Regions from separate parts of the Bacillus sp. EB106-04-04-XG123 genome, predicted to be linked through region 1. Evidence: predicted binding sites of a transcription regulator. Region 1 holds the regulator's gene; the other holds the start of a gene.
The links. Region 1 encodes LexA, which represses DNA repair genes until DNA is damaged. Its sites were predicted from a motif close to CGAACATATGTTCG; they were not measured.
Positions count from the first base shown of each region.

Region 1 (11,025 bases):
TTCAAAAAGAGCAAACGTCGGAGCGGGCACCATTTACCGTTATTTCGACAGCAAAGAGGCACTCGTCAATATTTTGTACCAGCGCAGCCTCTCAGCATTTATCGACAAAATGAACACAAACAGTCCGGATCCAAAGGTAAGTATTCGGGCGTACTTTAAGCATGTATTTTATTGCTTGGTTTTGTTTACAAAGGAGAATCCAAGCGGGCTGTATTTTTTAGAGATTGATAAACGGTCCCATTACTTAGACGAAACGAGCAAAGAGAAAATGCAGCATTTGTTACATGAGCTGTTCCTTATCTTTGAAGAAGGGAAAAAGGATGGAATTCATCCAAACCTCTCAGGCAGAACCATTTTATCGATTGTATTTGGTGCTTTTGTGCAGCTGCATAAACAAATTCTTGCAGAAGAAATAGAGCCAACAATTGAATTTTTAGAGGAGATTGAGCAATGTTTATGGCGCGCCATCAGCGTTGCATCATAAAGAGATAAAGGGAGTGGGCATATGAAGCAAACATCAATCATTCCAAAACCAAAAACATACGGACCTTTTAAAAATATTCCCCATATAAAAAAGGGGGAGCTTTCTCAAACCTTTTGGCGGCTGGCAGATGAATTAGGACCGATTTTTCAGTTTGAATTTTCAAATGCAACAAGTATTTTTGTTTCCAGCCATGAGCTTGTCCAAGAAGTATTTGATGAGAGCCGTTTTGATAAATTTATTGGGACTAGTCTCAGTAAAGTAAGAGCCTTTGCAGGAGATGGGTTATTTACGAGCTGGACAGAAGAACCGAACTGGAGAAAGGCTCATCAAATCTTGATGCCAGCATTCAGCCAGCAGGCCATGAAGGGCTATCATGAGATGATGCTCGATATTGCGACACAGCTTGTACAAAAATGGCAAAGAACAGGCCGCGATGAAGAAATTGAAGTAGCTGAGGATATGACAAAGCTGACTTTAGATACGATCGGCCTTTGCGGTTTTGATTTTCGCTTTAACAGCTTTTATAAAGAAAACCAGCATCCATTCATAGAAAGCATGTTGAAAGGCTTAAATGAAGCAATGGAGCAGTCGGGCCGATTGCCGATTGCCGATAAACTCATGATCAAAAGAAGAAAAGAATTTGATCAGCATGTCGATTTTATGAAGCAATTAGTAGATGACATTATACAGGAACGAAGAAAACAAGATAAAACAGGCGATGATTTACTGTCTCTTATGCTGCATGCAGAGGATCCTGAAACAGGTGAACGTTTATCTGATGAAAATATCCGTTATCAAATCATCACCTTCTTAATTGCAGGGCACGAAACAACAAGCGGACTGCTATCCTTTGCGATTTATTTCTTACTAAAGAATCCAGAGAAATTGAAGAAAGCTGTCCAAGAAGCAGATGAGGTGCTGCAAGGCGGATTGCCGACATTTAAACAAGTGCAAAAGCTAAGCTACACTCGTATGGTGTTAAATGAAGCCCTTCGCCTCTGGCCAACCGCGCCTACGTTCTCTCTTTATGCGAAAGAGGACACAGTAATCGGGGGAAAATATCCGATTCACAAGAATCAAAGTGTCTCTGTTCTGCTCCCTAAATTACACCGTGATCCAGCGGTATGGGGCGAGGATGCTGAAGATTTTAAACCAGAGCGGTTTACGCATCCTGAGAAAATCCCGCAGCATGCTTACAAGCCTTTTGGGAATGGACAGCGTGCATGTATCGGTATGCAGTTCGCCCTGCATGAAGCTACGATGGTTCTCGCGATGGTCCTGCATAATTTAGAGTTAATTGATCACACATCTTATGAGCTTAATTTAAAAGAATCTCTGACGATTAAACCAAACGATTTCAAAATCAAGGTGCGGCCAAGGAAACAGCAATTCTTTATGGCACCACCGAAAGAAGAACCGAAAAAAAGCAACCAATCTAGTGAGTCAAAAGTGCCGAGTCACGGTACACCGCTGCTAGTTTTGTACGGATCGAATCTTGGCACAGCAAAGCAAATAGCGAACGAATTGGCGGAAGATGGGAAAGCAAAAGGATTCGATGTGACCACTGCGCCGCTTGATGAATATACACGCCAATTGCCAGATACAGGCGCTGTCCTCATCGTGACCGCTTCATACAACGGATATCCGCCTGACAATGCGAAGCAATTTGTGGATTGGCTGGCGCAGGATGAGGAGCAGGATTTATCAAACGTGACATTTGCGGTCTTTGGATGCGGAGATCGAAACTGGGCGAGTACGTACCAGCGGATCCCCCGTCTGATTGATGAGGCCCTTGAAAGAAAAGGAGCCAAACGTGTAGCTGATTTAGGAGAAGGTGATGCAGGCGGTGATATGGATGAGGATAAAGAAATCTTCCAGAAAACTGTCTTTGAACAGCTTGCAAAAGAATTTAAGCTCACCTTCCAAGAAAAGGGGAAGGAAAAACCAAACCTATCAGTTGCTTATACGAATGAGCTAGTGGAGCGTCCTATAGCCAAAATATATGATGCCTTTTCAGCTGTTGTATTGAAAAATGAAGAATTACAATCAGAAACAAGCACGAGGCAGACAAGACATATTGAATTGAAATTGCCTGCTGGAAAAGCATACAAAGAAGGGGATCATATCGGGATTGTACCGAAAAATAGTGATGCACTCGTTGAGCGTGTGACCCGCCGCTTTAAACTAAATCCAGAGCAGCTTATTAAGCTTTCATCTGAGAAAGAGGCAAGTCATTTACCATTAGATCAGCCGATTCCAATCAAAGAATTACTCGCCTCACATGTTGAGCTTCAAGAGCCTGCGACACGTACACAGCTAAGAGAGCTCGCAGCACATACGGTATGTCCGCCTCACCGCGTGGAGCTTGAAGAAATGGCTGGTGAAGCATATCAAGAAGCCATTTTAAAGAAACGAGTAACCATGCTGGATTTATTAGATCAATATGAAGCGTGCGAGCTGCCGTTTGTACACTTTTTGGCGCTTTTACCAGGTTTGAAACCGCGTTATTATTCGATCTCTAGCTCGCCTAAGGTAGATGAAGAAAAAGTCAGTATCACAGTAGCAGTTGTAAAAGATAAAGCGTGGAGCGGTAGAGGAGAATATGCCGGAGTTGCCTCAACCTATTTATGTGGTCTAAAAGAAGGAGAAGAAGTAGCCTGCTTCCTGCATGAAGCGCAAGATGGATTCCAGCTGCCTCCTTCATCAGAAGTGCCGATGATCATGATTGGACCAGGTACAGGAATTGCTCCATTTAGAGGATTTGTTCAGGCAAGAGAAGTGTGGCAGAAGGAAGGGAAGCAGCTAGGCGAAGCCCACTTATATTTTGGCTGCCGTCACCCTGAGGAAGATGATCTATATTTTGATGAAATGCAGCTTGCCGCGCAAAACGGAGTTATCCATATCCATCGTGCTTATTCTCGTTACGATGAGCAAAAAGTATATGTCCAGCATTTGTTGAAAGAAGAAGGCGGCATGCTCATCGAATTGCTTGATCAAGGTGCCTACCTTTACGTGTGCGGAGACGGAAAAGTCATGGCCCCAGATGTAGAGGCTACACTAATCGATCTCTATCAAAACGAGAAACAATGCTCGAAGGAAACAGCTGAAAATTGGCTGACAGCCCTTGCAAATGACAATAGATATGTAAAAGATGTGTGGAGCTGACAAAGAGGAAAGACCGCCAATTAGGCGGTTTTTTTCTGTTCACATAGAAAGAGATCGATAGAATGAAGGTTGGGAAGTTACAAAACACCTAATTTAAATATGAAATATTTTGTAAAAAATAAGAATATTCTCTCATTTACTCCAATATGAAACAATCGTATGATTTTTGATATAGGACATAAAGGAGGAATATGATGAAAAAGGTGAAAATGTTACTCCCTTCTCTTCTCGTTTTTGGTGCTTTAAGTGTGCCTAGTTTTGCCCATGCCGCATCGGATTCAGTACTAACGTCTGATTATGACATGGTGACTTCTGATGGAAAAGTGATTTCTTCAAGTGATTTCCACAATGATACGAAAGCCCCCTCATCCTTTGACAAAGTGGATGATCTTTCTTCTACTGTTGGCGAAAAAGTAAAACCACTATCAAAATATTTAAAAGATTTTCAAACAAAAGTCGTCATTGGAGACGATGGTAGAACCAAAGTAGCAAATACAAGAGTAGCACCATACAATTCGATTGCTTATATTACATTTGGCGGCTCCAGCTGTACAGGGACACTCATTGCTCCTAATAAAATTTTGACAAACGGACACTGCGTGTACAATACGGCATCGAGAAGCTATAGTGAAAAAGGAACCGTATATCCAGGTATGAATGATAGTACTGCGGTGAACGGTTCAGCAAAAATGACTGAGTTCTATGTGCCAAGCGGGTATATTAATACTGGTGCAAGTCAATATGACTTTGCCGTAATCAAAACCGATACGAATATTGGCAATACGGTCGGCTACCGATCCATCCGCCAGGTGACAAACTTGACTGGGACAACCATTAAAATCTCAGGATATCCTGGTGATAAAATGAGATCGACTGGCAAGGTGTCACAATGGGAGATGTCAGGTCCTGTGACGAGAGAAGATACGAATCTAGCATACTATACGATTGATACATTCAGCGGAAATTCAGGTTCTGCCATGCTAGATCAGAACCAGCAAATCGTTGGAGTTCATAACGCTGGGTATTCAAACGGAACGATGAATGGCGGTCCAAAAGCGACAGCTGCCTTTGTGGAGTTTATAAACTATGCGAAAGCGCAATAAAAAATAGAGCTTGTTTCCTTCATAGGGGACAAGCTTTTTTGTATGGATTCATTTAATAGAGGATTCATTTTTTTAACCTGTGGATTTGAGATTGAGAGCTACATCAATTTTTTCACATGTCATTCGCGAACCACTCATACATTAAAATGTCACATTTCCTTTAAGTCAAAACCATGCTTGAGATGGATGAGGAGGTCACGCGCTTTTGAAGATGAAAAGAGGCTGGATCGCTGCTGTCGCTTTATGTTTTGTGATATGGATGGGCATGTTGTTAGGTGGATTTGGAGAGAAGCAGGCAGCAAAAGGGACTGATCGATATGATCATGTCGTTCAATTTCCAAAGGAAAGGTACCCTGAAACAGGCAGTCATATTCAAGAAGCCATTCGAAAAGGGCATTCAGATGTGTGTACCATTGACAGGAATGGAGCAGATGCCCGCAGGCAAGAATCATTAAAAGGGATACCGACAAAACCTGGATTTGACCGGGATGAATGGCCGATGGCGGTTTGTCTTGAGGGAGGAAAAGGCGCAAGCGTTCAATATGTCAGTCCATCTGATAATAGGGGAGCAGGCTCATGGGTCGGGCACCAAATCAGCGGATTTCCTGATGGGAAAAGAATATTATTCATTGTGAAATAAATCTGAGGAAAAGGCACCCCTCGAGCGGGTGCCTTTTTTGTTTATGGCAGAGCGTATCCGAGCTGGCAGGGAAAAAAGATTCAGTGGTACAATCAATCTATAAGGTACAAAGACTGACAAGAAGAAAATGTGAAGGGACATTTGCTTATGGATAAGAACCGTGCATTATACGATTTTTTTATGCAGCATGCAGAGAAGCTGACTGAAACATGGTATGAATCAATTGAGGACGATGATCCAGAATCGATATATCGTTCAACAGATTCCAGCATCATTGCAGAGCTAAAACGGCAAAATCAAGATTATTACCAGCACTTTATACGAGCTATTATTGAAGACAAGACATATTTACATACTGAATTTAAAAAATGGTCTGAGGATTTAGCCAGTGATCCGAAGCATTTAAATACACCATTAGATTATGTCGTAAGAGAATACATGTCCAATCAAAGAGTCGTTCTGCATTACTTAAAAGAATTTATTAAACAGCGTCAAGGTGACATTGATATTGACCGCATTTTTTATTGGTATGATTTAATTTCCGAAGCGTTTAATATTTCAATCCATGTGTTTATCCAGCAATATGTGAAAAATACAACGAAGAAGCTTGTGGCTCAAAGAGATATGATTTATGAATTGAGTTCACCGGTGATTGTTTTAAAAAGCCAGATTGCGTTGTTGCCTTTAGTAGGTGATATTGACACAGCGAGAGCAAAGATTATTTTAGAAAATACGCTAAAACAGTGCTCGCAAAAAGGGGTTCAGCATTTATGTATTGATCTATCGGGTGTTGTCATTATTGATACAATGGTGGCTCATCAAATCTTTGACCTTGTTACGTCACTTCGGTTAATTGGAGTAGAGACGACCATTTCAGGAATTAGACCAGAAATTGCTCAAACAGCAGTACAGCTCGGGCTTCCTTTTAATGAATTTCGCACGGCATCATCACTTGCTCACGCGCTGGACCGCATGACTGAATTTTCTCCAATATAAAAACCAGGCCGATGAGAGGCCTGGTTTTTTATTTAGATGACAGCGTCAATTTGTGTGACTTTCCAATCTTTTTGTACTTTTTCGTACGTAACAGTTCGTTTTACTTTGCGTCCATCAAGTGTTGGGACAGTAAATTCATATGTGCGGACTGTTTGTTTCTTAGAAACAAGTTTAGGTGTGGCTTTTTCCCAATTGAGCATGTTATCTCCGTCACCGACTGGAACAGCCATTTTGCCTTTATGAACAATAAACTGATAATCTTTTAAACCATGTTTGATGGCATCTTGAGTGAACACTTGAGATAGGTAGCTGTTTAATTTTTTCTTTGTATCAAATGTTTTAGAAAGATAGTTGTATGTCATATCTTTATAGGTAAATGATTTTAATTTGTAATTAGAATGTTCTTTAATTTTGTAGCCTGACATTGCACTCCAAAAGTGTTCTCTTGCATCAAGGGCAATATGTAACGCTTCTTTATTTGTCAAAGCGGCTGATTTCTTGGAAGCGGCCAATGTTGTAGTTTGTAATGAGATCATAAGCATAATAGCAGTTAATAAAACAAATAATTTTTTCAAGGCAATTGCCTCCTTTTCTCAATGAAAACTTCTTATGTTACAAATGTTACAATAATTACAGTGATATTACAAGTATTAAATCTAAATGTTTTTTATTTCTTTTGTTTCTAATTATATAACGTTTGAAGGAGACAAAAAGTTTTCATTTTTTTTATTTTTCTTCTTAATGATTATTTAACCGTTCTAAAGAAGAACGAAACGTCTTTTGGAAAAATTTCTATTTAGACGTTTAACACACTTTTTTATTTATGACATATACTGTCGTGATGAATGTCTAAAGAAAGTGGTGTTTATTATGTATCATCCGTATGAAGGTGTGTGGAATGGGTACTCATATGATAGGCAGATGCAAGGATTTCCATCTGTTGGTATTCCTCAAGGTGGAGGGTTTCCTGGGTTTCCGATCGGAGGAGGTACTTGGCCAGGGCAAGGTTCAGGCGGACAATCTGCACCGCCGGCACCGCCGCAGCATATCATTTCGCAGTATCAACAAGCACTCTCGCAGCCACAGAGTATGCAGTCGCTTATATCTGGGCACGGTGTTGGCGGAGGTCATCAAACTGTACAATTTGCAGCGGGATGTAATAGAAGATGGACAATTGTGTTTTTGAGAAACGGTCAAGTATTTTTAATGTTCGTTCTTTCCTCACAGCCTTTTGGCCGAACAACTGGTTTTATATGGCCGAACTTTACATTTGGTTCCTTCCCAAGTTCAAGTATTCTTGCCTATTCTTGTGCATAAGAAAAAGCCGGTTCTCATCAGCAGCTGATGAAATACCGGCTTTTTTTAATGAATATTTCGAAATACGCCAATCACTTTACCTAGTATACTCACATTCTGTAAAATAATCGGTTCCATTGATGGGTTCTCTGGCTGTAATCTAAAGTGTGTATCTTCTTTATAAAAGCGTTTGACTGTCGCTTCATCTTCCTCTGTCATGGCGACCACAATATCACCATTGTTAGCGGTGCTTTGCTGACGCACGATGACATAGTCCTTGTCCAAAATACCTGCATCAATCATACTTTCTCCCATAATTTCAAGCATAAACACTTGTTCATCTGGTGCTGCAAAAGTCTCTGGAAGGGGGAAGTATTCTTCTACATTTTCAACAGCAGTGATAGGAAGGCCGGCCGTTACTTTTCCGATGACTGGAACGTTCATTACAGCACTCTTTGGAATATTCATTTCCTCTTCATCTAGTACTTCGATCGCTCTAGGTTTTGTCGGGTCTCTTCTAATTAAGCCCTTTGTTTCTAGTCTAGCTAAATGTCCATGGACCGTTGAACTGGATGCTAGACCGACAGCTTCTCCAATTTCACGGACGGATGGGGGATAACCCTTGCTTTTTACTTCATCTTTGATGAATTTCAGGATATCGAGTTGTCTTTTTGATAGCTTCGTCATCTTTTGCACCTCAAAACGTCAATTTTAAAGAAATTATAGCATGTTTTTCCTAACAGTACAAACATAGGTTCGAAAAAAACGTTTGACAGAAACGTTTGTTCGTATTTATAATGAGTGACAGAAAGAGCGAACACATATTCTATTAGGAGAGATGACATTATGAGGTTAAAAGAATCTATTATTTTTATTGGGGTATTCTCATTCATCGTTGGCATATTTCTCTCACTTATTGCAGTCACAAGCCATAATGATACAAATCAGTATGTTAAAATAGAGGTTCAATCAGGTGATACTCTTTGGGGGTTAGCTGATCAAGTAAACGACAGCAAATCAATCGACAAAAATGCATTTATTGATTGGGTTACCGAACACAATGATCTTGCTTCAACTGAAATCCAGCCTGGCGACATTCTTGTTATACCCGTCAAAAAAGAGCATCCAGTCGTATATCAGCTTGCAACAGTACAGTAGAAAGGTCGATTTTAGACATGAACGCAATCATTTATGCGAGAGTAAGCACTGTCAAAGAAGAGCAGGAAACCTCGTTGAAAAGACAAGAAGAAGAACTGCTGGCGTTAGCTGCCATGCACAAGATGAATGTGGTCAAAGTCATCAAAGAAAAAGCAAGTGGATATGATTTAGATCGTGATGGTGTGTTTGAAATGCTTGCTGCACTGAAGGAAGAGTCAATCGATGCCGTTTTGATCCAGGATGAAACTCGTCTTGGAAGAGGACAAGCAAAAATTGCACTTCTTCATTGTTTATTTAAAGAGAACGTAAAGGTATACAGCGTGTTTCATAGAGGAGAGCTTGAGCTTTCAGAAGCAGATGAAATGGTCATTGAGATTGTAGGAGTCGTCGAAGAATACCAACGGAAAATTCATAACCTGAAAATCAAGCGGGGAATGAAAAGGGCAGTTGAGCGCGGATATCAGCCTGAACTGAATTTAAGGCAGCAGGACCATGCACCTGGCCGTGAGCGTATTGAAGTGCCGATTTCAGAAATTGTTCGATTAAGAAAAAACAATATGACATTCGCCGAAATTGCCGCAACTCTTCAGGCATTAGGTTTTGACATTTCAAAAGCAACGGTGCATAGAAGGTATCAAGAATATGAAAAAGACCTTACCACCTAAAGCGTGATTTGTTGTCAAAATGATTGATATTTAGTAGTATGTAGAGAAAATGCTTTAAAGGAGTTTGTCATGATTTCTAAAGAACAGCTTGCAAGAATAAATGAGCTTTCAAAAAAGTCGAAAGAGACCGGTTTATCAGACGCTGAAAAAACAGAACAAAAGCAGTTGAGAGAAGAGTATTTGAAAGCTTTTCGTTCTTCTATGAAAAATACACTTAAAACTGTCAAGATCGTTGATCCTGAAGGAAACGATGTCACACCAGAAAAATTAAAAAGAGAAAAAGATCAGAACCTTCATTAAGGCTGTGATTTCTTGAATTTTGAAAAGATGGGAAGATTATTCTCGTCTTTTTTCATATTTGCATAACTTTTTAGGTGATCGATAAACTAAATGTGACAAAATCCTTCTTTTTCAGCGTGAAATAGTTGTGAAAAAAGGACAGTAGATTTATGATAATGGTGTACACAAGATACGGAAGGGGATTTATATGGAAACGATTGAATTGAAATCTATTGCAACAATACGTACTCTCTCCATAGACGCAATTGAAAAAGCGAATTCCGGTCACCCAGGAATGCCGATGGGTGCTGCACCAATGGCGTACGCTTTATGGACGAATCACTTAAACGTAAGTCCGCAAAATCCAAAATGGTTTAACAGAGACCGCTTTGTTTTATCTGCGGGACATGGTTCTATGCTTCTATACAGCATGCTTCATTTAAGCGGATACAATCTGAGCATCGATGATCTAAAACAATTCCGCCAATGGGGAAGCAAAACACCTGGACATCCTGAATTTGGACACACAGAAGGCGTAGATGCCACAACAGGTCCTTTAGGCCAGGGAATTGCTATGGCAGTAGGGATGGCACTTGCAGAAAGACATCTTGCGGAAACGTATAACAAAGACAACTTTCAGGTTGTAGATCACTATACATACAGCATTTGCGGAGATGGAGACTTAATGGAGGGGATTTCCTCAGAAGCTGCTTCACTTGCTGGTCATTTAGGCTTAGGCCGTTTAATCGTTCTTTACGATTCAAATGACATTTCTTTAGATGGCGACTTAGATCGCTCATTCTCTGAAAATGTGAAGAATCGTTTTGAAGCGATGAACTGGGAAGTTCTTTACGTGAAAGACGGCAACAACATCGAAGAAGTAACAGCTGCTATTGAAAAGGCGAAACAAAGCACAGACAGACCTACTTTAATCGAAGTGAAAACAACAATCGGTTTCGGTTCGCCAAACCGTGCGGGAACGTCTGGTGTGCATGGTGCACCTCTTGGCAGCGAGGAAGCTAAGCTGACGAAGGATGCTTACTCTTGGACGTTTGAAGAAGATTTCCATGTACCTTCTGAAGTGTACGATCATTTCAAAGAAGCTGTCAAAGACGCTGGTCAGAAAAAAGAAGCAGCTTGGAATGAGCTGTTTGCGCAATACGAAAAAGAATATCCAGAGCTGGCAGCACAGCTGAAGCTTGCGATTGAAGGAAAGCTTCCTGAAAATTGGGACCAAGA
Region 1 covers NZ_JBYTDZ010000001.1:105,901-116,925, reverse strand. Annotated here, with positions in the region: gene AC3WTB_RS00610 (TetR/AcrR family transcriptional regulator) at 1-484, shown strand, start outside; gene AC3WTB_RS00605 (bifunctional cytochrome P450/NADPH--P450 reductase) at 506-3,649, shown strand; gene AC3WTB_RS00600 (trypsin-like serine peptidase) at 3,844-4,752, shown strand; gene AC3WTB_RS00595 (sporulation protein) at 5,012-5,392, shown strand; gene AC3WTB_RS00590 (STAS domain-containing protein) at 5,540-6,388, shown strand; gene AC3WTB_RS00585 (DL-endopeptidase inhibitor IseA) at 6,421-6,963, opposite strand; gene AC3WTB_RS00580 (hypothetical protein) at 7,259-7,705, shown strand; gene lexA (transcriptional repressor LexA) at 7,751-8,371, opposite strand; gene yneA (cell division suppressor protein YneA) at 8,531-8,842, shown strand; gene AC3WTB_RS00565 (YneB family resolvase-like protein) at 8,860-9,507, shown strand; gene AC3WTB_RS00560 (DUF896 domain-containing protein) at 9,577-9,807, shown strand; gene tkt (transketolase) at 9,995-11,025, shown strand, end outside.

Region 2 (11,025 bases), 740 kb from region 1:
AACGATGGCTTCCCATTGGTCATCCGTCCAAGTACTGTTATTCGGTTTTGGTATTTGCATACTGATCCCCTTCTTTTTTGATCCGGTCTATCACAACATCATCCTTTTCAGATGATAGCACTCTAAATTCATTATCCTCTATCGATTCATCAAATTGGCAAATAGACTTAAATGAACAAAAGCGGCATGGTGTTTGATCCTTCAATTTATATGGATTAATGGCTACTTCACCATTTGTAATTCTTTCGCCTGCTTCTTCAAATGTGCGCCGAACGTGCTGTGTGAGTATATGGAAATGATCTTCACTTAAAACAGCAGAGTCAGAACGGAAAGATCCGTCCTTTTTCAAACCGGCTTGAATGACTTGTGATCTTCCTGATTCAAGCGTTTGATCCATTAGCTTTACCGCTTCTACATCTTCAAGCAATAGACCTTTCATTTTAAATTTCTTGAATATTTCCTGCTCAATTTCATCCTCTGCAAGCGGAATCGGTGCTTGAATAAGCGGATCATGGATATGGAAATATAAAATGCCAGCTGGCGTTGCTTCTACACCGAGCCATTCCTTCGAATACGTAATGGTTAAATCTAAGTAAGTGAGCATTTGCAAGGCCAGCCCATAGTATACCTCTGCTAGATCAAGACCTTTCTCACTCGATTTGTAGTCGACGATTCTCAACAACAGCCCTTTTGAACCTTCTGCTTTATCTACGCGGTCAATTCTTCCGACAAGCTCCATCGTGCAGCCATTTTTCAATTGAAAAGTAAACGGCGGAAGAGGTCCTTGGCCGCCAAACCCTAACTCAAGTCCAACGGGAGAAAATCCACTCACTCTTGCATGCTCACTTAAGATAGAAGAGACCCGAATCAAGATTTTTTGGAGTTTTTCTTTAATATAAGCATGCCGATTAGAGCTTAAGAGGATTTCCTTTTGAAGACGCGGAGCAAGCTGTTCGATTGCATGTCTTGAATAGTTGACACAGTCATCCTTCGTTAAGTTTTTCCAATCCTTTTTTTGTTCAACAAGCGTATCTGAAATATGCTTTAAAGCCGAGTGAAACAGCTGGCCGATATCGGGTGCTTCCAATTTATAAAATTGCCGGTCCTTTAGTTTTAACCCGTGGGAAGCAAAGTGAGAAAATGCACACGCATTGAATTTCTCCATTCTTGAAACACTGCCTTGAATGTGATCACCGTAAAGTTCTTTTGTGACGTTTGGTTTTAAGCGCTTTGCTCGATTTGTAAAAAACAAACTCGACAAGATGTTTTTTGATACATCCCGATGAGTTGACGTTATCAAATAATTATAAACACTCCACCATACACCACTGATGGGATATTGGTTGAGCCATTGCTGCAGCTGCGAGACAGTATACGATAACGAGACATGCTCATTCGCTACAAATTTTAATTGCTCCTCGTCATCCAGCTGTTCCGGGTCTAACACATACAAAGCATGCTGATGATTTGGCATAAGCTCCTGACAATACTTGATAAGAGTTGAAGGCAATAAAGAGCGCCCCTCTTCATCTGACACTGAATAAGACAGATACAAATGATGAGATGGACTCGACAGCGCCTGGTAAATTAAAAATTGCTCATCTAGCAGCCGTTCCTTTCCTGTCTCTGCCAGCTCTGCTCCTGCTCGCTTTAACCATTCCCTGTCATCCTCAGACAAGACACTTTCGTCAGAAGGGCGTGCGGGAATAACGCCATCATTTACCCCAATGATAAACATACACTTCACTTGATACATTCTTGATAAATCCATACTTCCGATAAATACTTGGTCGAGTGAAGGCGGAATTAAAGCGAATTTTAAAGAGGCCAATCCTGTATCCATCATTTGCTGGAATAAAGGAAATGAGAGCTCCTCCTCACCGAGCATTTCAACAAATTCATCCATTAATTGAATAACAGCATCCCATACTTGTCCATGCTGCATGGCTTCAGCTAATCTACCTGCTTCTTCTGCTTCCAGCCTAGCTTTTTCAAGTTTATCTGGCACTTGTATTTCCTCTAAAAAGACATAGACTGCCTCCACCATGTCTTTTACCTTTTGCGCTTTTTTCAGCCTTTTTTGCAATTTGAAAAGCGGAGGTGCAATCCATTCCTTTACATCATTCAGCATCTGTTCCATTTCAATTTCTTGATCTGTTTGTCCAAAATCCTCATCTAAAGATTGGAATCGTCTGTAGTGGAAACGGGAGCCGTTTGTCCAGCGTTCTCCTTTTACACCATAAGCAATACAGTAGTTTTCAAGCTGATCTGCCTGTTCTCTCGCTTTGTTTTTGGCAAGTTCGAGCGGAAATAAGAACTCTGTTTTCACGCAGCGAAACACGGCCTCATACCGCCAGTTTCCTTTTATGACATCCAAGCTCGAACGAATCAATTCAATGAGCGGATGATACTGCATTGATTCATTTCCATCAATAAAAAAAGGAATATCGTAATCTCGAAAAACCTCTTTTAACGTATCTTTATAGTCATCTACATGCCGCGCGACAACTGAAATATCTCGCAGTCTAAGTCCTTCTTCTCTCACTAAATGAAGAATTTCTCTCGCTACTCCCTCAATTTCAGCTCGTTTACTCGCACTTTTAGACACTGTGAGATGAGGGGTTACTTCCTGATATGGCTGCACCGGTCTCTGCTCATATTGGCGTTCTAAATAAGCAAGATCTGGCGTATGAAGATGCCGGTTATTTCTCTCCAAAATGTGCTCAGAAATGGCCGCTCCGCACTCTTTAGCAAGCTGATAGAGCTGGAAATACGTTTTACCAGTCATACGAAATAAATCAAGTTCATTTGGCTGCTTATCATGGTAGGAACGATCCACTGTGAACGCAGCCGTTATTTTCTCAGCATGAAGCAGAAGCTGTTCAATGACGAGAAGCTGCTGCGGTGTAAATTGATAAAAGCCATCTATATAAATATGTGCTCCTTTTATTTCTTCAGATAGAGGAATTTGCTGCGTGAGAAGCGTCAAATAGTCTTCTGAGTGCACATATTCATCTTGTAAATGCTGCTCCATCTGCTGATAAAGAACATGCAGATCATGCAATTTTTCGCCTGCCCGTCTTTCTTCTGTATACTCTGAATGCATGCTCGATAATGAAATTTTTTCAATATCCTCCGGCAACATGCAGTATCTTTTGAACTCAGCCATCGTCTTTTCGATTTGCTCGACAAACCCTGGCTTATCACTCGCTTTTTTGAATACCTTAAACTTTTCTTTCTCTTCTTCAATTACTTTTCTTAAAAGCATTTGAATTCCTGTGCTTGTCACAAATTGCCGGTTCGCTCCGCCAGTCTGCTGTAAAATAGACCAAGCAAGACGCGTGAAACTAAATACTTTGGCCCTGATCATCCCGCCAGCTTCAGACGTTTTTGCAAGCTCGTACTCCATTAAGAATGTCATTTGATCCGGGACTAAAAAAATGATTGGCGGACCCAGCGGATCTAGCCGAAGCTGTTCTTTGATTTCCTCTAAGATTGCAGTCGTTTTTCCACTCCCCGATCTGCCTGCTAAAAACTGAATCTCCACGCTCCACAACACCTTTCTTATGTACTCATATTCTAGCGAAAATAGAATTAAATAGCTATTTTCCCCTTCTCCTTCCTAAAAAGATATAGGCACCTTTCCTAACTCTTCTCATATCATAAACCATCATGAACTTAAAGGAGGCTGGCAATATCATGTATTACGGTTATTATGACTACTCGCCATATGACATGCGCCAAAACACAAGGATCATTTCTGACCTTGAAAAAGCGATCAATGGTGAATATTCTGCAATCCAATGCTACGAAAAACTTGCCCAAAGAGCAAAAACTCCTGAGGCAAAAAAAATCATTCAAGAAATACGCCAGGATGAAGTCAGACACTATCAACTATTTACAAAGCTATATTATTCTTTAACAGGTAAAAACCACAAACCAAGCGTAACAGAACCTTGTCCAGATCAATTTAGAGAAGGGCTTCTTTTCGCATTTAAAGATGAACAAAGAACGGTCGATTTTTACTTAACGGTATCAGATTATGTCCGGGATCAAGGAACAAAAGAGCTGATGAAACGTATTGCTCAAGATGAACAGCAACATGCTGTATGGTTTTTATATCTTTTAACGCACCATGTGTCTTAGATAGTCCTATTTTAATAGGAGATCGTATGTTCCGTCAAAAAATGAAATCGTCTTTTTGTTCATTCAATCTATAAAATAAAGGACTATTTTCAGCAAACCTCTCATCTTTTTCAAACGTGAAAACGACAATTTGATAAATAAAAAAACTCCTCTGCCACACATAGCAGAAGGAGTTTTTTTCATGATTGTTTAATGAAATTTTGCTTCATTGCTTTGCTGCTGATGTTTTAGCAGCCCATCAATGGACAGCATCTTACTGCCGCTAAGTGTTAAATAAAGCGCCATGACAAGCAGTGATAGTTCAAATTCATAACCGCCAACAAATCCTTTAGAAAAACCAACCGTCATAATCGCCACAGCCATAATTGGTACAAATAGCGCTGCGAAAATACGTGTTCCTAGACCTAAAATCAAGGCGATACCACCGACCAGTTCAATTGTCTTCACAATATAGGCCATAAATTCCGGTATACCGATTTGTCCAAAGAATGCCGCTGTTCCTCCCAGACCTCCTTGATATGCCTGAAGTCCGTGTAGAAAGAAGATCAAACCTAAAATAACACGCACGAAAAGTGTTCCTATTTCTTGATTCGTTTTCATATAGTGATTTCCTCCTGTTTTTACACTACATAATGTAATGTTAATAAGTAAAAAAAATTAGTAATTTAGATTAAGCATAATCATCAAGACCACCATGAGAATGGTTGATGTGACAATGGGAATGATGGGTACATTGAAAGGAATATTGTATGTTGGATTTAAGATCTTTTGTATTCTTAAATTCAATGCCCGATCTCCAAAGGATACCGCAAACTTCGTTTGTTTTTGAAACTGAGTTCTCTTTTTAATGAGTTTCAAAAGGGCTTGCCCTACTCCAAGCTCAGTGCCTGTCTGCCGAATCGCATAGTCATCTGCGATCACTTCACGAAAAACGGAATAGCTTTGTCTCATATGCTTTAACACTGGAATGTACCAAATAACTTTTGTGAGCATTGAGAATGTGAAGGCCTTTAAAGGATCATAGCTGTATTTGTGGTGCAATTCATGATGAACAACAGCGTCAATCTCCTCTTCATCCAGCATGTCCATGAGAGACGTTGATAGGTAAACCTTTGGGTGAAGCATCCCCATGGCAAAAGCAAGCGGTTCATGACAATGAAACACAACGATGTCGTTTGCATATTTCTCAGATAAAGATTCGGTCGACTCGTGATTGACTGCAAGCATGAGATTTTGCTTGAATTGAATGTACGTTTTGATTTGCTTCGTCATATAGAAAATCGCAAATCCCAGTGTATAGAGCACTAAAGCATCTAGAAAATATTTCAAAGGAGTGAATCCATAGAATTCGAGAACAGATTGGCATACATGAATGAGATTATATGCTTGATTCCAGCCAAAAAAGCTTGAAAGCACGTAATACCCCATCTGATAAAAAATCGTTAAACCAATCAATATACCGCCTAAAAATAGCAGGCTCGATTTCATTTTATTCATTTTGCTGCTCCTCTTTTTTGGATGCCAGCCTTGCTTCAAGCACTTTGAGTAATTCAGGGTCAGCACTTTCAATTGCATCCACCATATGATTCACTGCCAGTGGACCAAAATCGTCCATCAGACCTTGCGTAATCCATTTTGTCTGCTCATTTAGAAATTCTTCTTTTGTTAAAATAGGATTATAAATAGATGAACGCCCTTTTGTTTTCTTCTCCACAATTCCCTTTTCGGTTAAGCGGTTCAGCACAGTCATCACCGTGTTGAAATTAATCGGCTTTTCATCTGACAGCTTCTGCTGCACTTCTTTAATCGGCATATCCTCACCTTGATAAAGGATCTCCATAATTCTTCCCTCTAAAGGACCGAAAAAACGATTCAATCCCTTTTCATTATATTTAAAAGAAGGAATTTTCATGTTATCACCTCACACTAAGGATTGTAGTGTAATTGAAAATGATAGTCAACTGATAACAAAAATAGGGGAAAATCGTTGTATATTTGTTTTTGTTTTTGGTAAAAATTATATCTTCACTTTTATCAAGATGCTGTCAGGTTCTTGATAAGTTAATCTTATGAAAATGGTAAAAAAATTCGTATTTTATTTATAGAGACTTTTGTATTATAGTGAAGATAACAACATTTCACTTACTGAACAAAATTATAGGAAGAAGGTTTACATGTGATGAAACAAGGAAACAGCCTTCGAACCGATCTCATTTTGATCGCAATAAGCGGTTTAGGTGGTTTTCTTTTGTCTTTAACAGGAATGTCTATTGGCTGGATGATCGGTACATTAATCACAGCTGCATTTATTGCCATGCGACGTCCAACCCTGTTTCAGCGTAAAGGAAACAACACCTTGCGTATTCACAGCAGATGGCTACTCCTTGGTCAATTTATTCTCGGAATCGAACTCGGACAAAAAATGAACATGAAAGTTCTTCATATTTTCGCTGAACATTGGCTCCCTGTGAGTTTCATGCTCGTTTTTTCTATTCTACTGGCGATGCTCTCTGGCTTTGCTTTATGGAAGCTGAGTAAAACAGATATGCTGACCAGCTTTGTCGGAACAGCACCAGGCGGTCTATCAGCTATGCCAGGGATTGCCCAAGAGGTTGGAGCAAATACAGCCGTTGTCAGTCTCGTACAAACAACACGTGTATTAATGGTGGTACTCACCATCCCATTTACGGTGTTCTATTTAAATACAAAAAGTCCAGCGGATGCAGCTGCAGGCGTGCAAGGGAGCGCCTTTTCATCCGGCGTTTTCACCCTGTCAAATATCTCGTGGACTGCTGCACTTATTTTAGGTGCCTGGCTTATGTCACGCCTGGCAGTTCGTCTTCATTTCCCTGCCCCTTGGCTGATCGGCAGCATGTTAGGAGTTGCAGCTCTTCAAGTAGGTGCAGGTGCGCTCATAGGTCATGATTTGATTCCTTATTGGCCAGCACAAGCGAATATCGCATCACAGGTATTTCTAGGTGCAACCATCGGTTCAAAAATGAATAAACAGATGTTTGTCGGGCTTAAAAACACGTTAATTGTAGCCGTCGTCAGCTCAGCTGGACTGATTGCTGCAACGGTTCTCAGTTCAATTGCCATTGCAGAGGTCACAGGCATTTCTGTCATTACAGCCATTCTTGCCTTTTCGCCTGGCGGTATTGCAGAAATGGCAACAACAGCAGTCACACTCCATGAGGACTCAACCTTTGTAGTAGCTGTACAAGTTGTTAGAATCATTCTTGTCATTGCTATGCTGCCACCGTTTTTTCGATTCTTACATCATGTCTGGGCAAAAAGACATCCTGATTATAAAGCCGCAAAATAAAAAAAGAGACGCTTTGCATGTGCAGAGCGTCTCTTTTTTTATTCATGCTGATTTCTTTTGACACCAACTACTTTATCCTTTGAAATCGTTCCAAAATGCCGGCTGTCGAAGCTATGTATTCGGTTATCTCCGATTACGAAGTAATGATTTTTTTTGATTTTATCTTGCCCTGTGAGTGCTTTCAGCTGAAAATCTCCTGTCAGGACATTCCCCATTTTATTTTTTTTCTGCTCTTTTAAATAGGGTTCTTTCCATTTTGCACCATCGACAAATAACTGATCATCTACATATTTGATTGATTCTCCTGGGAGCCCAATGACCCGTTTAATCAAAATTTGATTTTTGGGTCCGTGAAATAACACATAATCAAACCGGCTAATTTTCGTGAGTTTTGGCGAGAACTTGTTGATTAATAATTCTGTTCCATTTGTAAATGTGGGGTCCATACTAACCCCTTCTACTTTATACTTCACAAACATGAAATTCTTTACCTGGAACAATAAGACGATGCATGTAATAATCATCAACCATAGCAATGGCTTCTTTTTCATTAAGAGCCTCCTTTGTCCTCACGCTTGCTCATTCGAATGTTCAACCTATTTTCTACTCTCTTTCCAACATACCATAATAAAACGATAACTAGAACCGCAAAAACACTTCTTAACGGATTCTTTACTAAAGCAGAAAGATCATAACCGATAAAACTAATGATAAAGAGCATGACACACTTACCAGCTAAAGCAGCTAGTGCAAATTGCCACATGCTAATTCTTGATAAACCTGCTACTACATTGACGGCAGCAGAAGGTGTAAAAGGAAAGCAGAGTAAAATAAATAACGGACCAAATCCCCGCTTCTCCACCCAAAGCATCAATTTCTTAATGGAAGGGTGTCTGCTGATAAAGTTCAGCATTCTCATCTGTCCAAATTTTCTGATCAGTAAAAAGACAAGAATAGACCCTGCACTTGCACCGATCCAGGTTAATAAAAAGCCTTCCCAAAGGCCGAATGCATTTGCATTTGCCACCGCAAACGCCACGAGTGGTAAAAACGGAAGAAATGCTTCAATCAGAGGAAGCAATATAGCAACAATTGGTCCAAAGGCCTTGTAGCTTTCAAAAAATGATGTGATATTTTCATGAGTAAATAGAGAAAGAAATGATGTCAACTTGTTTGACTCCTTCAATGTTTGTCTACATTTCATTTTACATGGAAAACATAAAAATATACAAATGAATCCCACTCGCCCCCTTGAGATTGTTTGACTCATTCGATATAATAAACAAGAACATTTGTTCTATATTTAAAGAAAGCAGGCTTGGACATGACGAGACTATCAAGAATACAGCTTCAAATGATGGAACAGGCCATCTTTCTCCCAATGGTCATCTCCATCCTCAATCGTGATCTGACACACTTAAAACAACATCAAACATTTAAATTAAATGAACCATACATTCAGCTTGTGACCTCCGTGTTAAAGGAAGCACAGAAGGCACTTTACGAACTGAAGCAGCATTTACGTAAAGAAAATATGAAGGTACAGCAAATTGAACACGATGAAGGATTTACAACGTATCTATTTATCATAAATGGCTATGAAGAAAAGCATAAATACTTTAATCCGCGTATACGTCATCGAGTAGAGGAACTGCTGACTGGATATTTTCTGCATCAAGCAAATTAACTTCTTGCTGAAATGCGCCGTGGTACCCATTTCAAAGAAAAAAGCCTGCCGCGGCGGCAGGCTCCTTCTTATTTATGATAATTCAAGCTGGTTTCTCAGCTCTGTTCTGACTTCTTCTAATCCTGGTCCATCTAACTCAAAGTAATACACATTCCCAGGCTGATAATCATGGCCCTTTAGCTGAATGGTATCTACTGATTTCAATGAGCTCAGTAATGGAAAAAGACCGATGAACTGTTTCATGGAAAGATTGGTTGAGACATTATCACCAAGCGTATCAATGATGTTGTCGTATGACGGGATCGAAGAAATCGATTTAGATTTTTCAAAGATGGCTTGAAGTGCCTCCATTTGGCGCTTTCCGCGCATGAGGTCACTGTCTGCTTTTCTCGTTCTCACAAAGGCTAAAGCTTCTTCGCCATTTAACGTATGTGTTCCTGTTTGCACATGAACTTTCCCTTTTGAATCCTTTTCCATTTGTTTTGCGATACCTTCATCTTTAATCGTTACGTCAATTCCATTTAGCTCATCCACAATGTCTTGAAACGCCTTAAAGTTCCCTGAAATCACATAGTCTACAGGAATGTTCAATAGGTTTTCGACCGTTTTGACTGACAAATCTGCACTCCCAAACGCATGAGCGTGAGCAATTTTATCATATCCTCTTCCCGGTATATCCACATAAGCATCACGAGGAATACTGAGAAGCTTAATGGTTTTGTCTGTTCGGTTCACCGCCGCCAGTAAGACCGCATCACTCCTTGCTTCGTCTACCGTTTCACCTGGACGGCTGTCAATTCCAAGCAGCAGCACCGAAAAGCTGTCCTTTCCTGGATCAAAAGCTTTCACACGCTTTTGCGAGGTGTCTCCTCTTTCTAATGATACTTGCGCCTTATTCGACGCTTTTGAAATTTTATAGTATGCGTATCCAGTCACAGACACTGCCATCACCATGACAAATGCCATGATAAACAGCACGGCTTTGACCCAAGGCCTCAGTCTTCTCTTTGATCTTGTTTTTTCCTTCATCCTTTCCGAACCCTCACTCTACCTTAGTCTATCAATGTAGGTTCCACTATAACATATTTTGAAGAAAGTTTCCTTCACGCAACATATTTTTATGAATCCACAATAAAAAATCAGCAGAGGGCTCACCTATTTACAACATTTAAGAAAAGGAAACTCAAAAAACAGCCTGCGGCAGCGGCTGCTTTTTTCATCATGATTGAATATCAAATTGAAATTGTCCATTCAGTTCTTCTTCTGCTTCTTGAAATAACTGACGCAAGTTCTCAGCATAATCACCAAGAGCGTCTTTGCTCGTTTGAAAATTCACCCATGTCAGTTCTACTGGAAGAGCCACCTCTCCTGTCAAACAGTCCCAAAGGGCATCAAGATTTTTTCCGTAATAGTCAGGAAGGTGTAAAACTGTTTTTAGCTGGTCATGAAGCTCTTCTTGCGACCTGCACGCTGCGCCATCAAGCTGCACTTTTTTCATGTTCATCTTCCCCTCTCCTCTCTATATTTTAAACGAATTGGAGGAGAAAGAGAAAGATGGACATCTTACTTTTGTTTCTGCCTGACACCTGAGATCAATAGAATGAGGCAGGCAGCCAAAACGAGCAAGAAAAAGAGGGTTAATACGAGCTGAGTACCGTATACATCAGCAAATAATCCAACAAAAACACTCGGAATACCAAGTCCTAAATAAGCAAACAAGTAATACCCTGCAACGGCTCTAGCCGCCTCCTTTTTCCCTCGCTCAACAATGAGCTGAAGTCCACCTAAATAAGTAAATCCATAGCAGGCAGTACCCGCCAGCATCGTTCCGGCAAGCACAAGGAAGATAGACCCGCTGCTTGCACCG
Region 2 covers NZ_JBYTDZ010000001.1:850,858-861,882, forward strand. Annotated here, with positions in the region: gene addA (helicase-exonuclease AddAB subunit AddA) at 1-60, opposite strand, end outside; gene addB (helicase-exonuclease AddAB subunit AddB) at 38-3,547, opposite strand; gene AC3WTB_RS04480 (ferritin-like domain-containing protein) at 3,700-4,146, shown strand; gene AC3WTB_RS04485 (DoxX family protein) at 4,336-4,746, opposite strand; gene AC3WTB_RS04490 (M56 family metallopeptidase) at 4,804-5,643, opposite strand; gene AC3WTB_RS04495 (BlaI/MecI/CopY family transcriptional regulator) at 5,636-6,058, opposite strand; gene AC3WTB_RS04500 (AbrB family transcriptional regulator) at 6,326-7,471, shown strand; gene lepB (signal peptidase I) at 7,510-8,022, opposite strand; gene AC3WTB_RS04510 (TVP38/TMEM64 family protein) at 8,022-8,639, opposite strand; gene AC3WTB_RS04515 (YhjD family protein) at 8,796-9,158, shown strand; gene AC3WTB_RS04520 (LCP family protein) at 9,231-10,187, opposite strand; gene AC3WTB_RS04525 (barstar family protein) at 10,378-10,656, opposite strand; gene AC3WTB_RS04530 (MFS transporter) at 10,722-11,025, opposite strand, start outside.
Region 2: AC3WTB_RS04515 (YhjD family protein) is a predicted target of LexA. The motif match lies at 8,757-8,770, and genes of this name have one in related genera.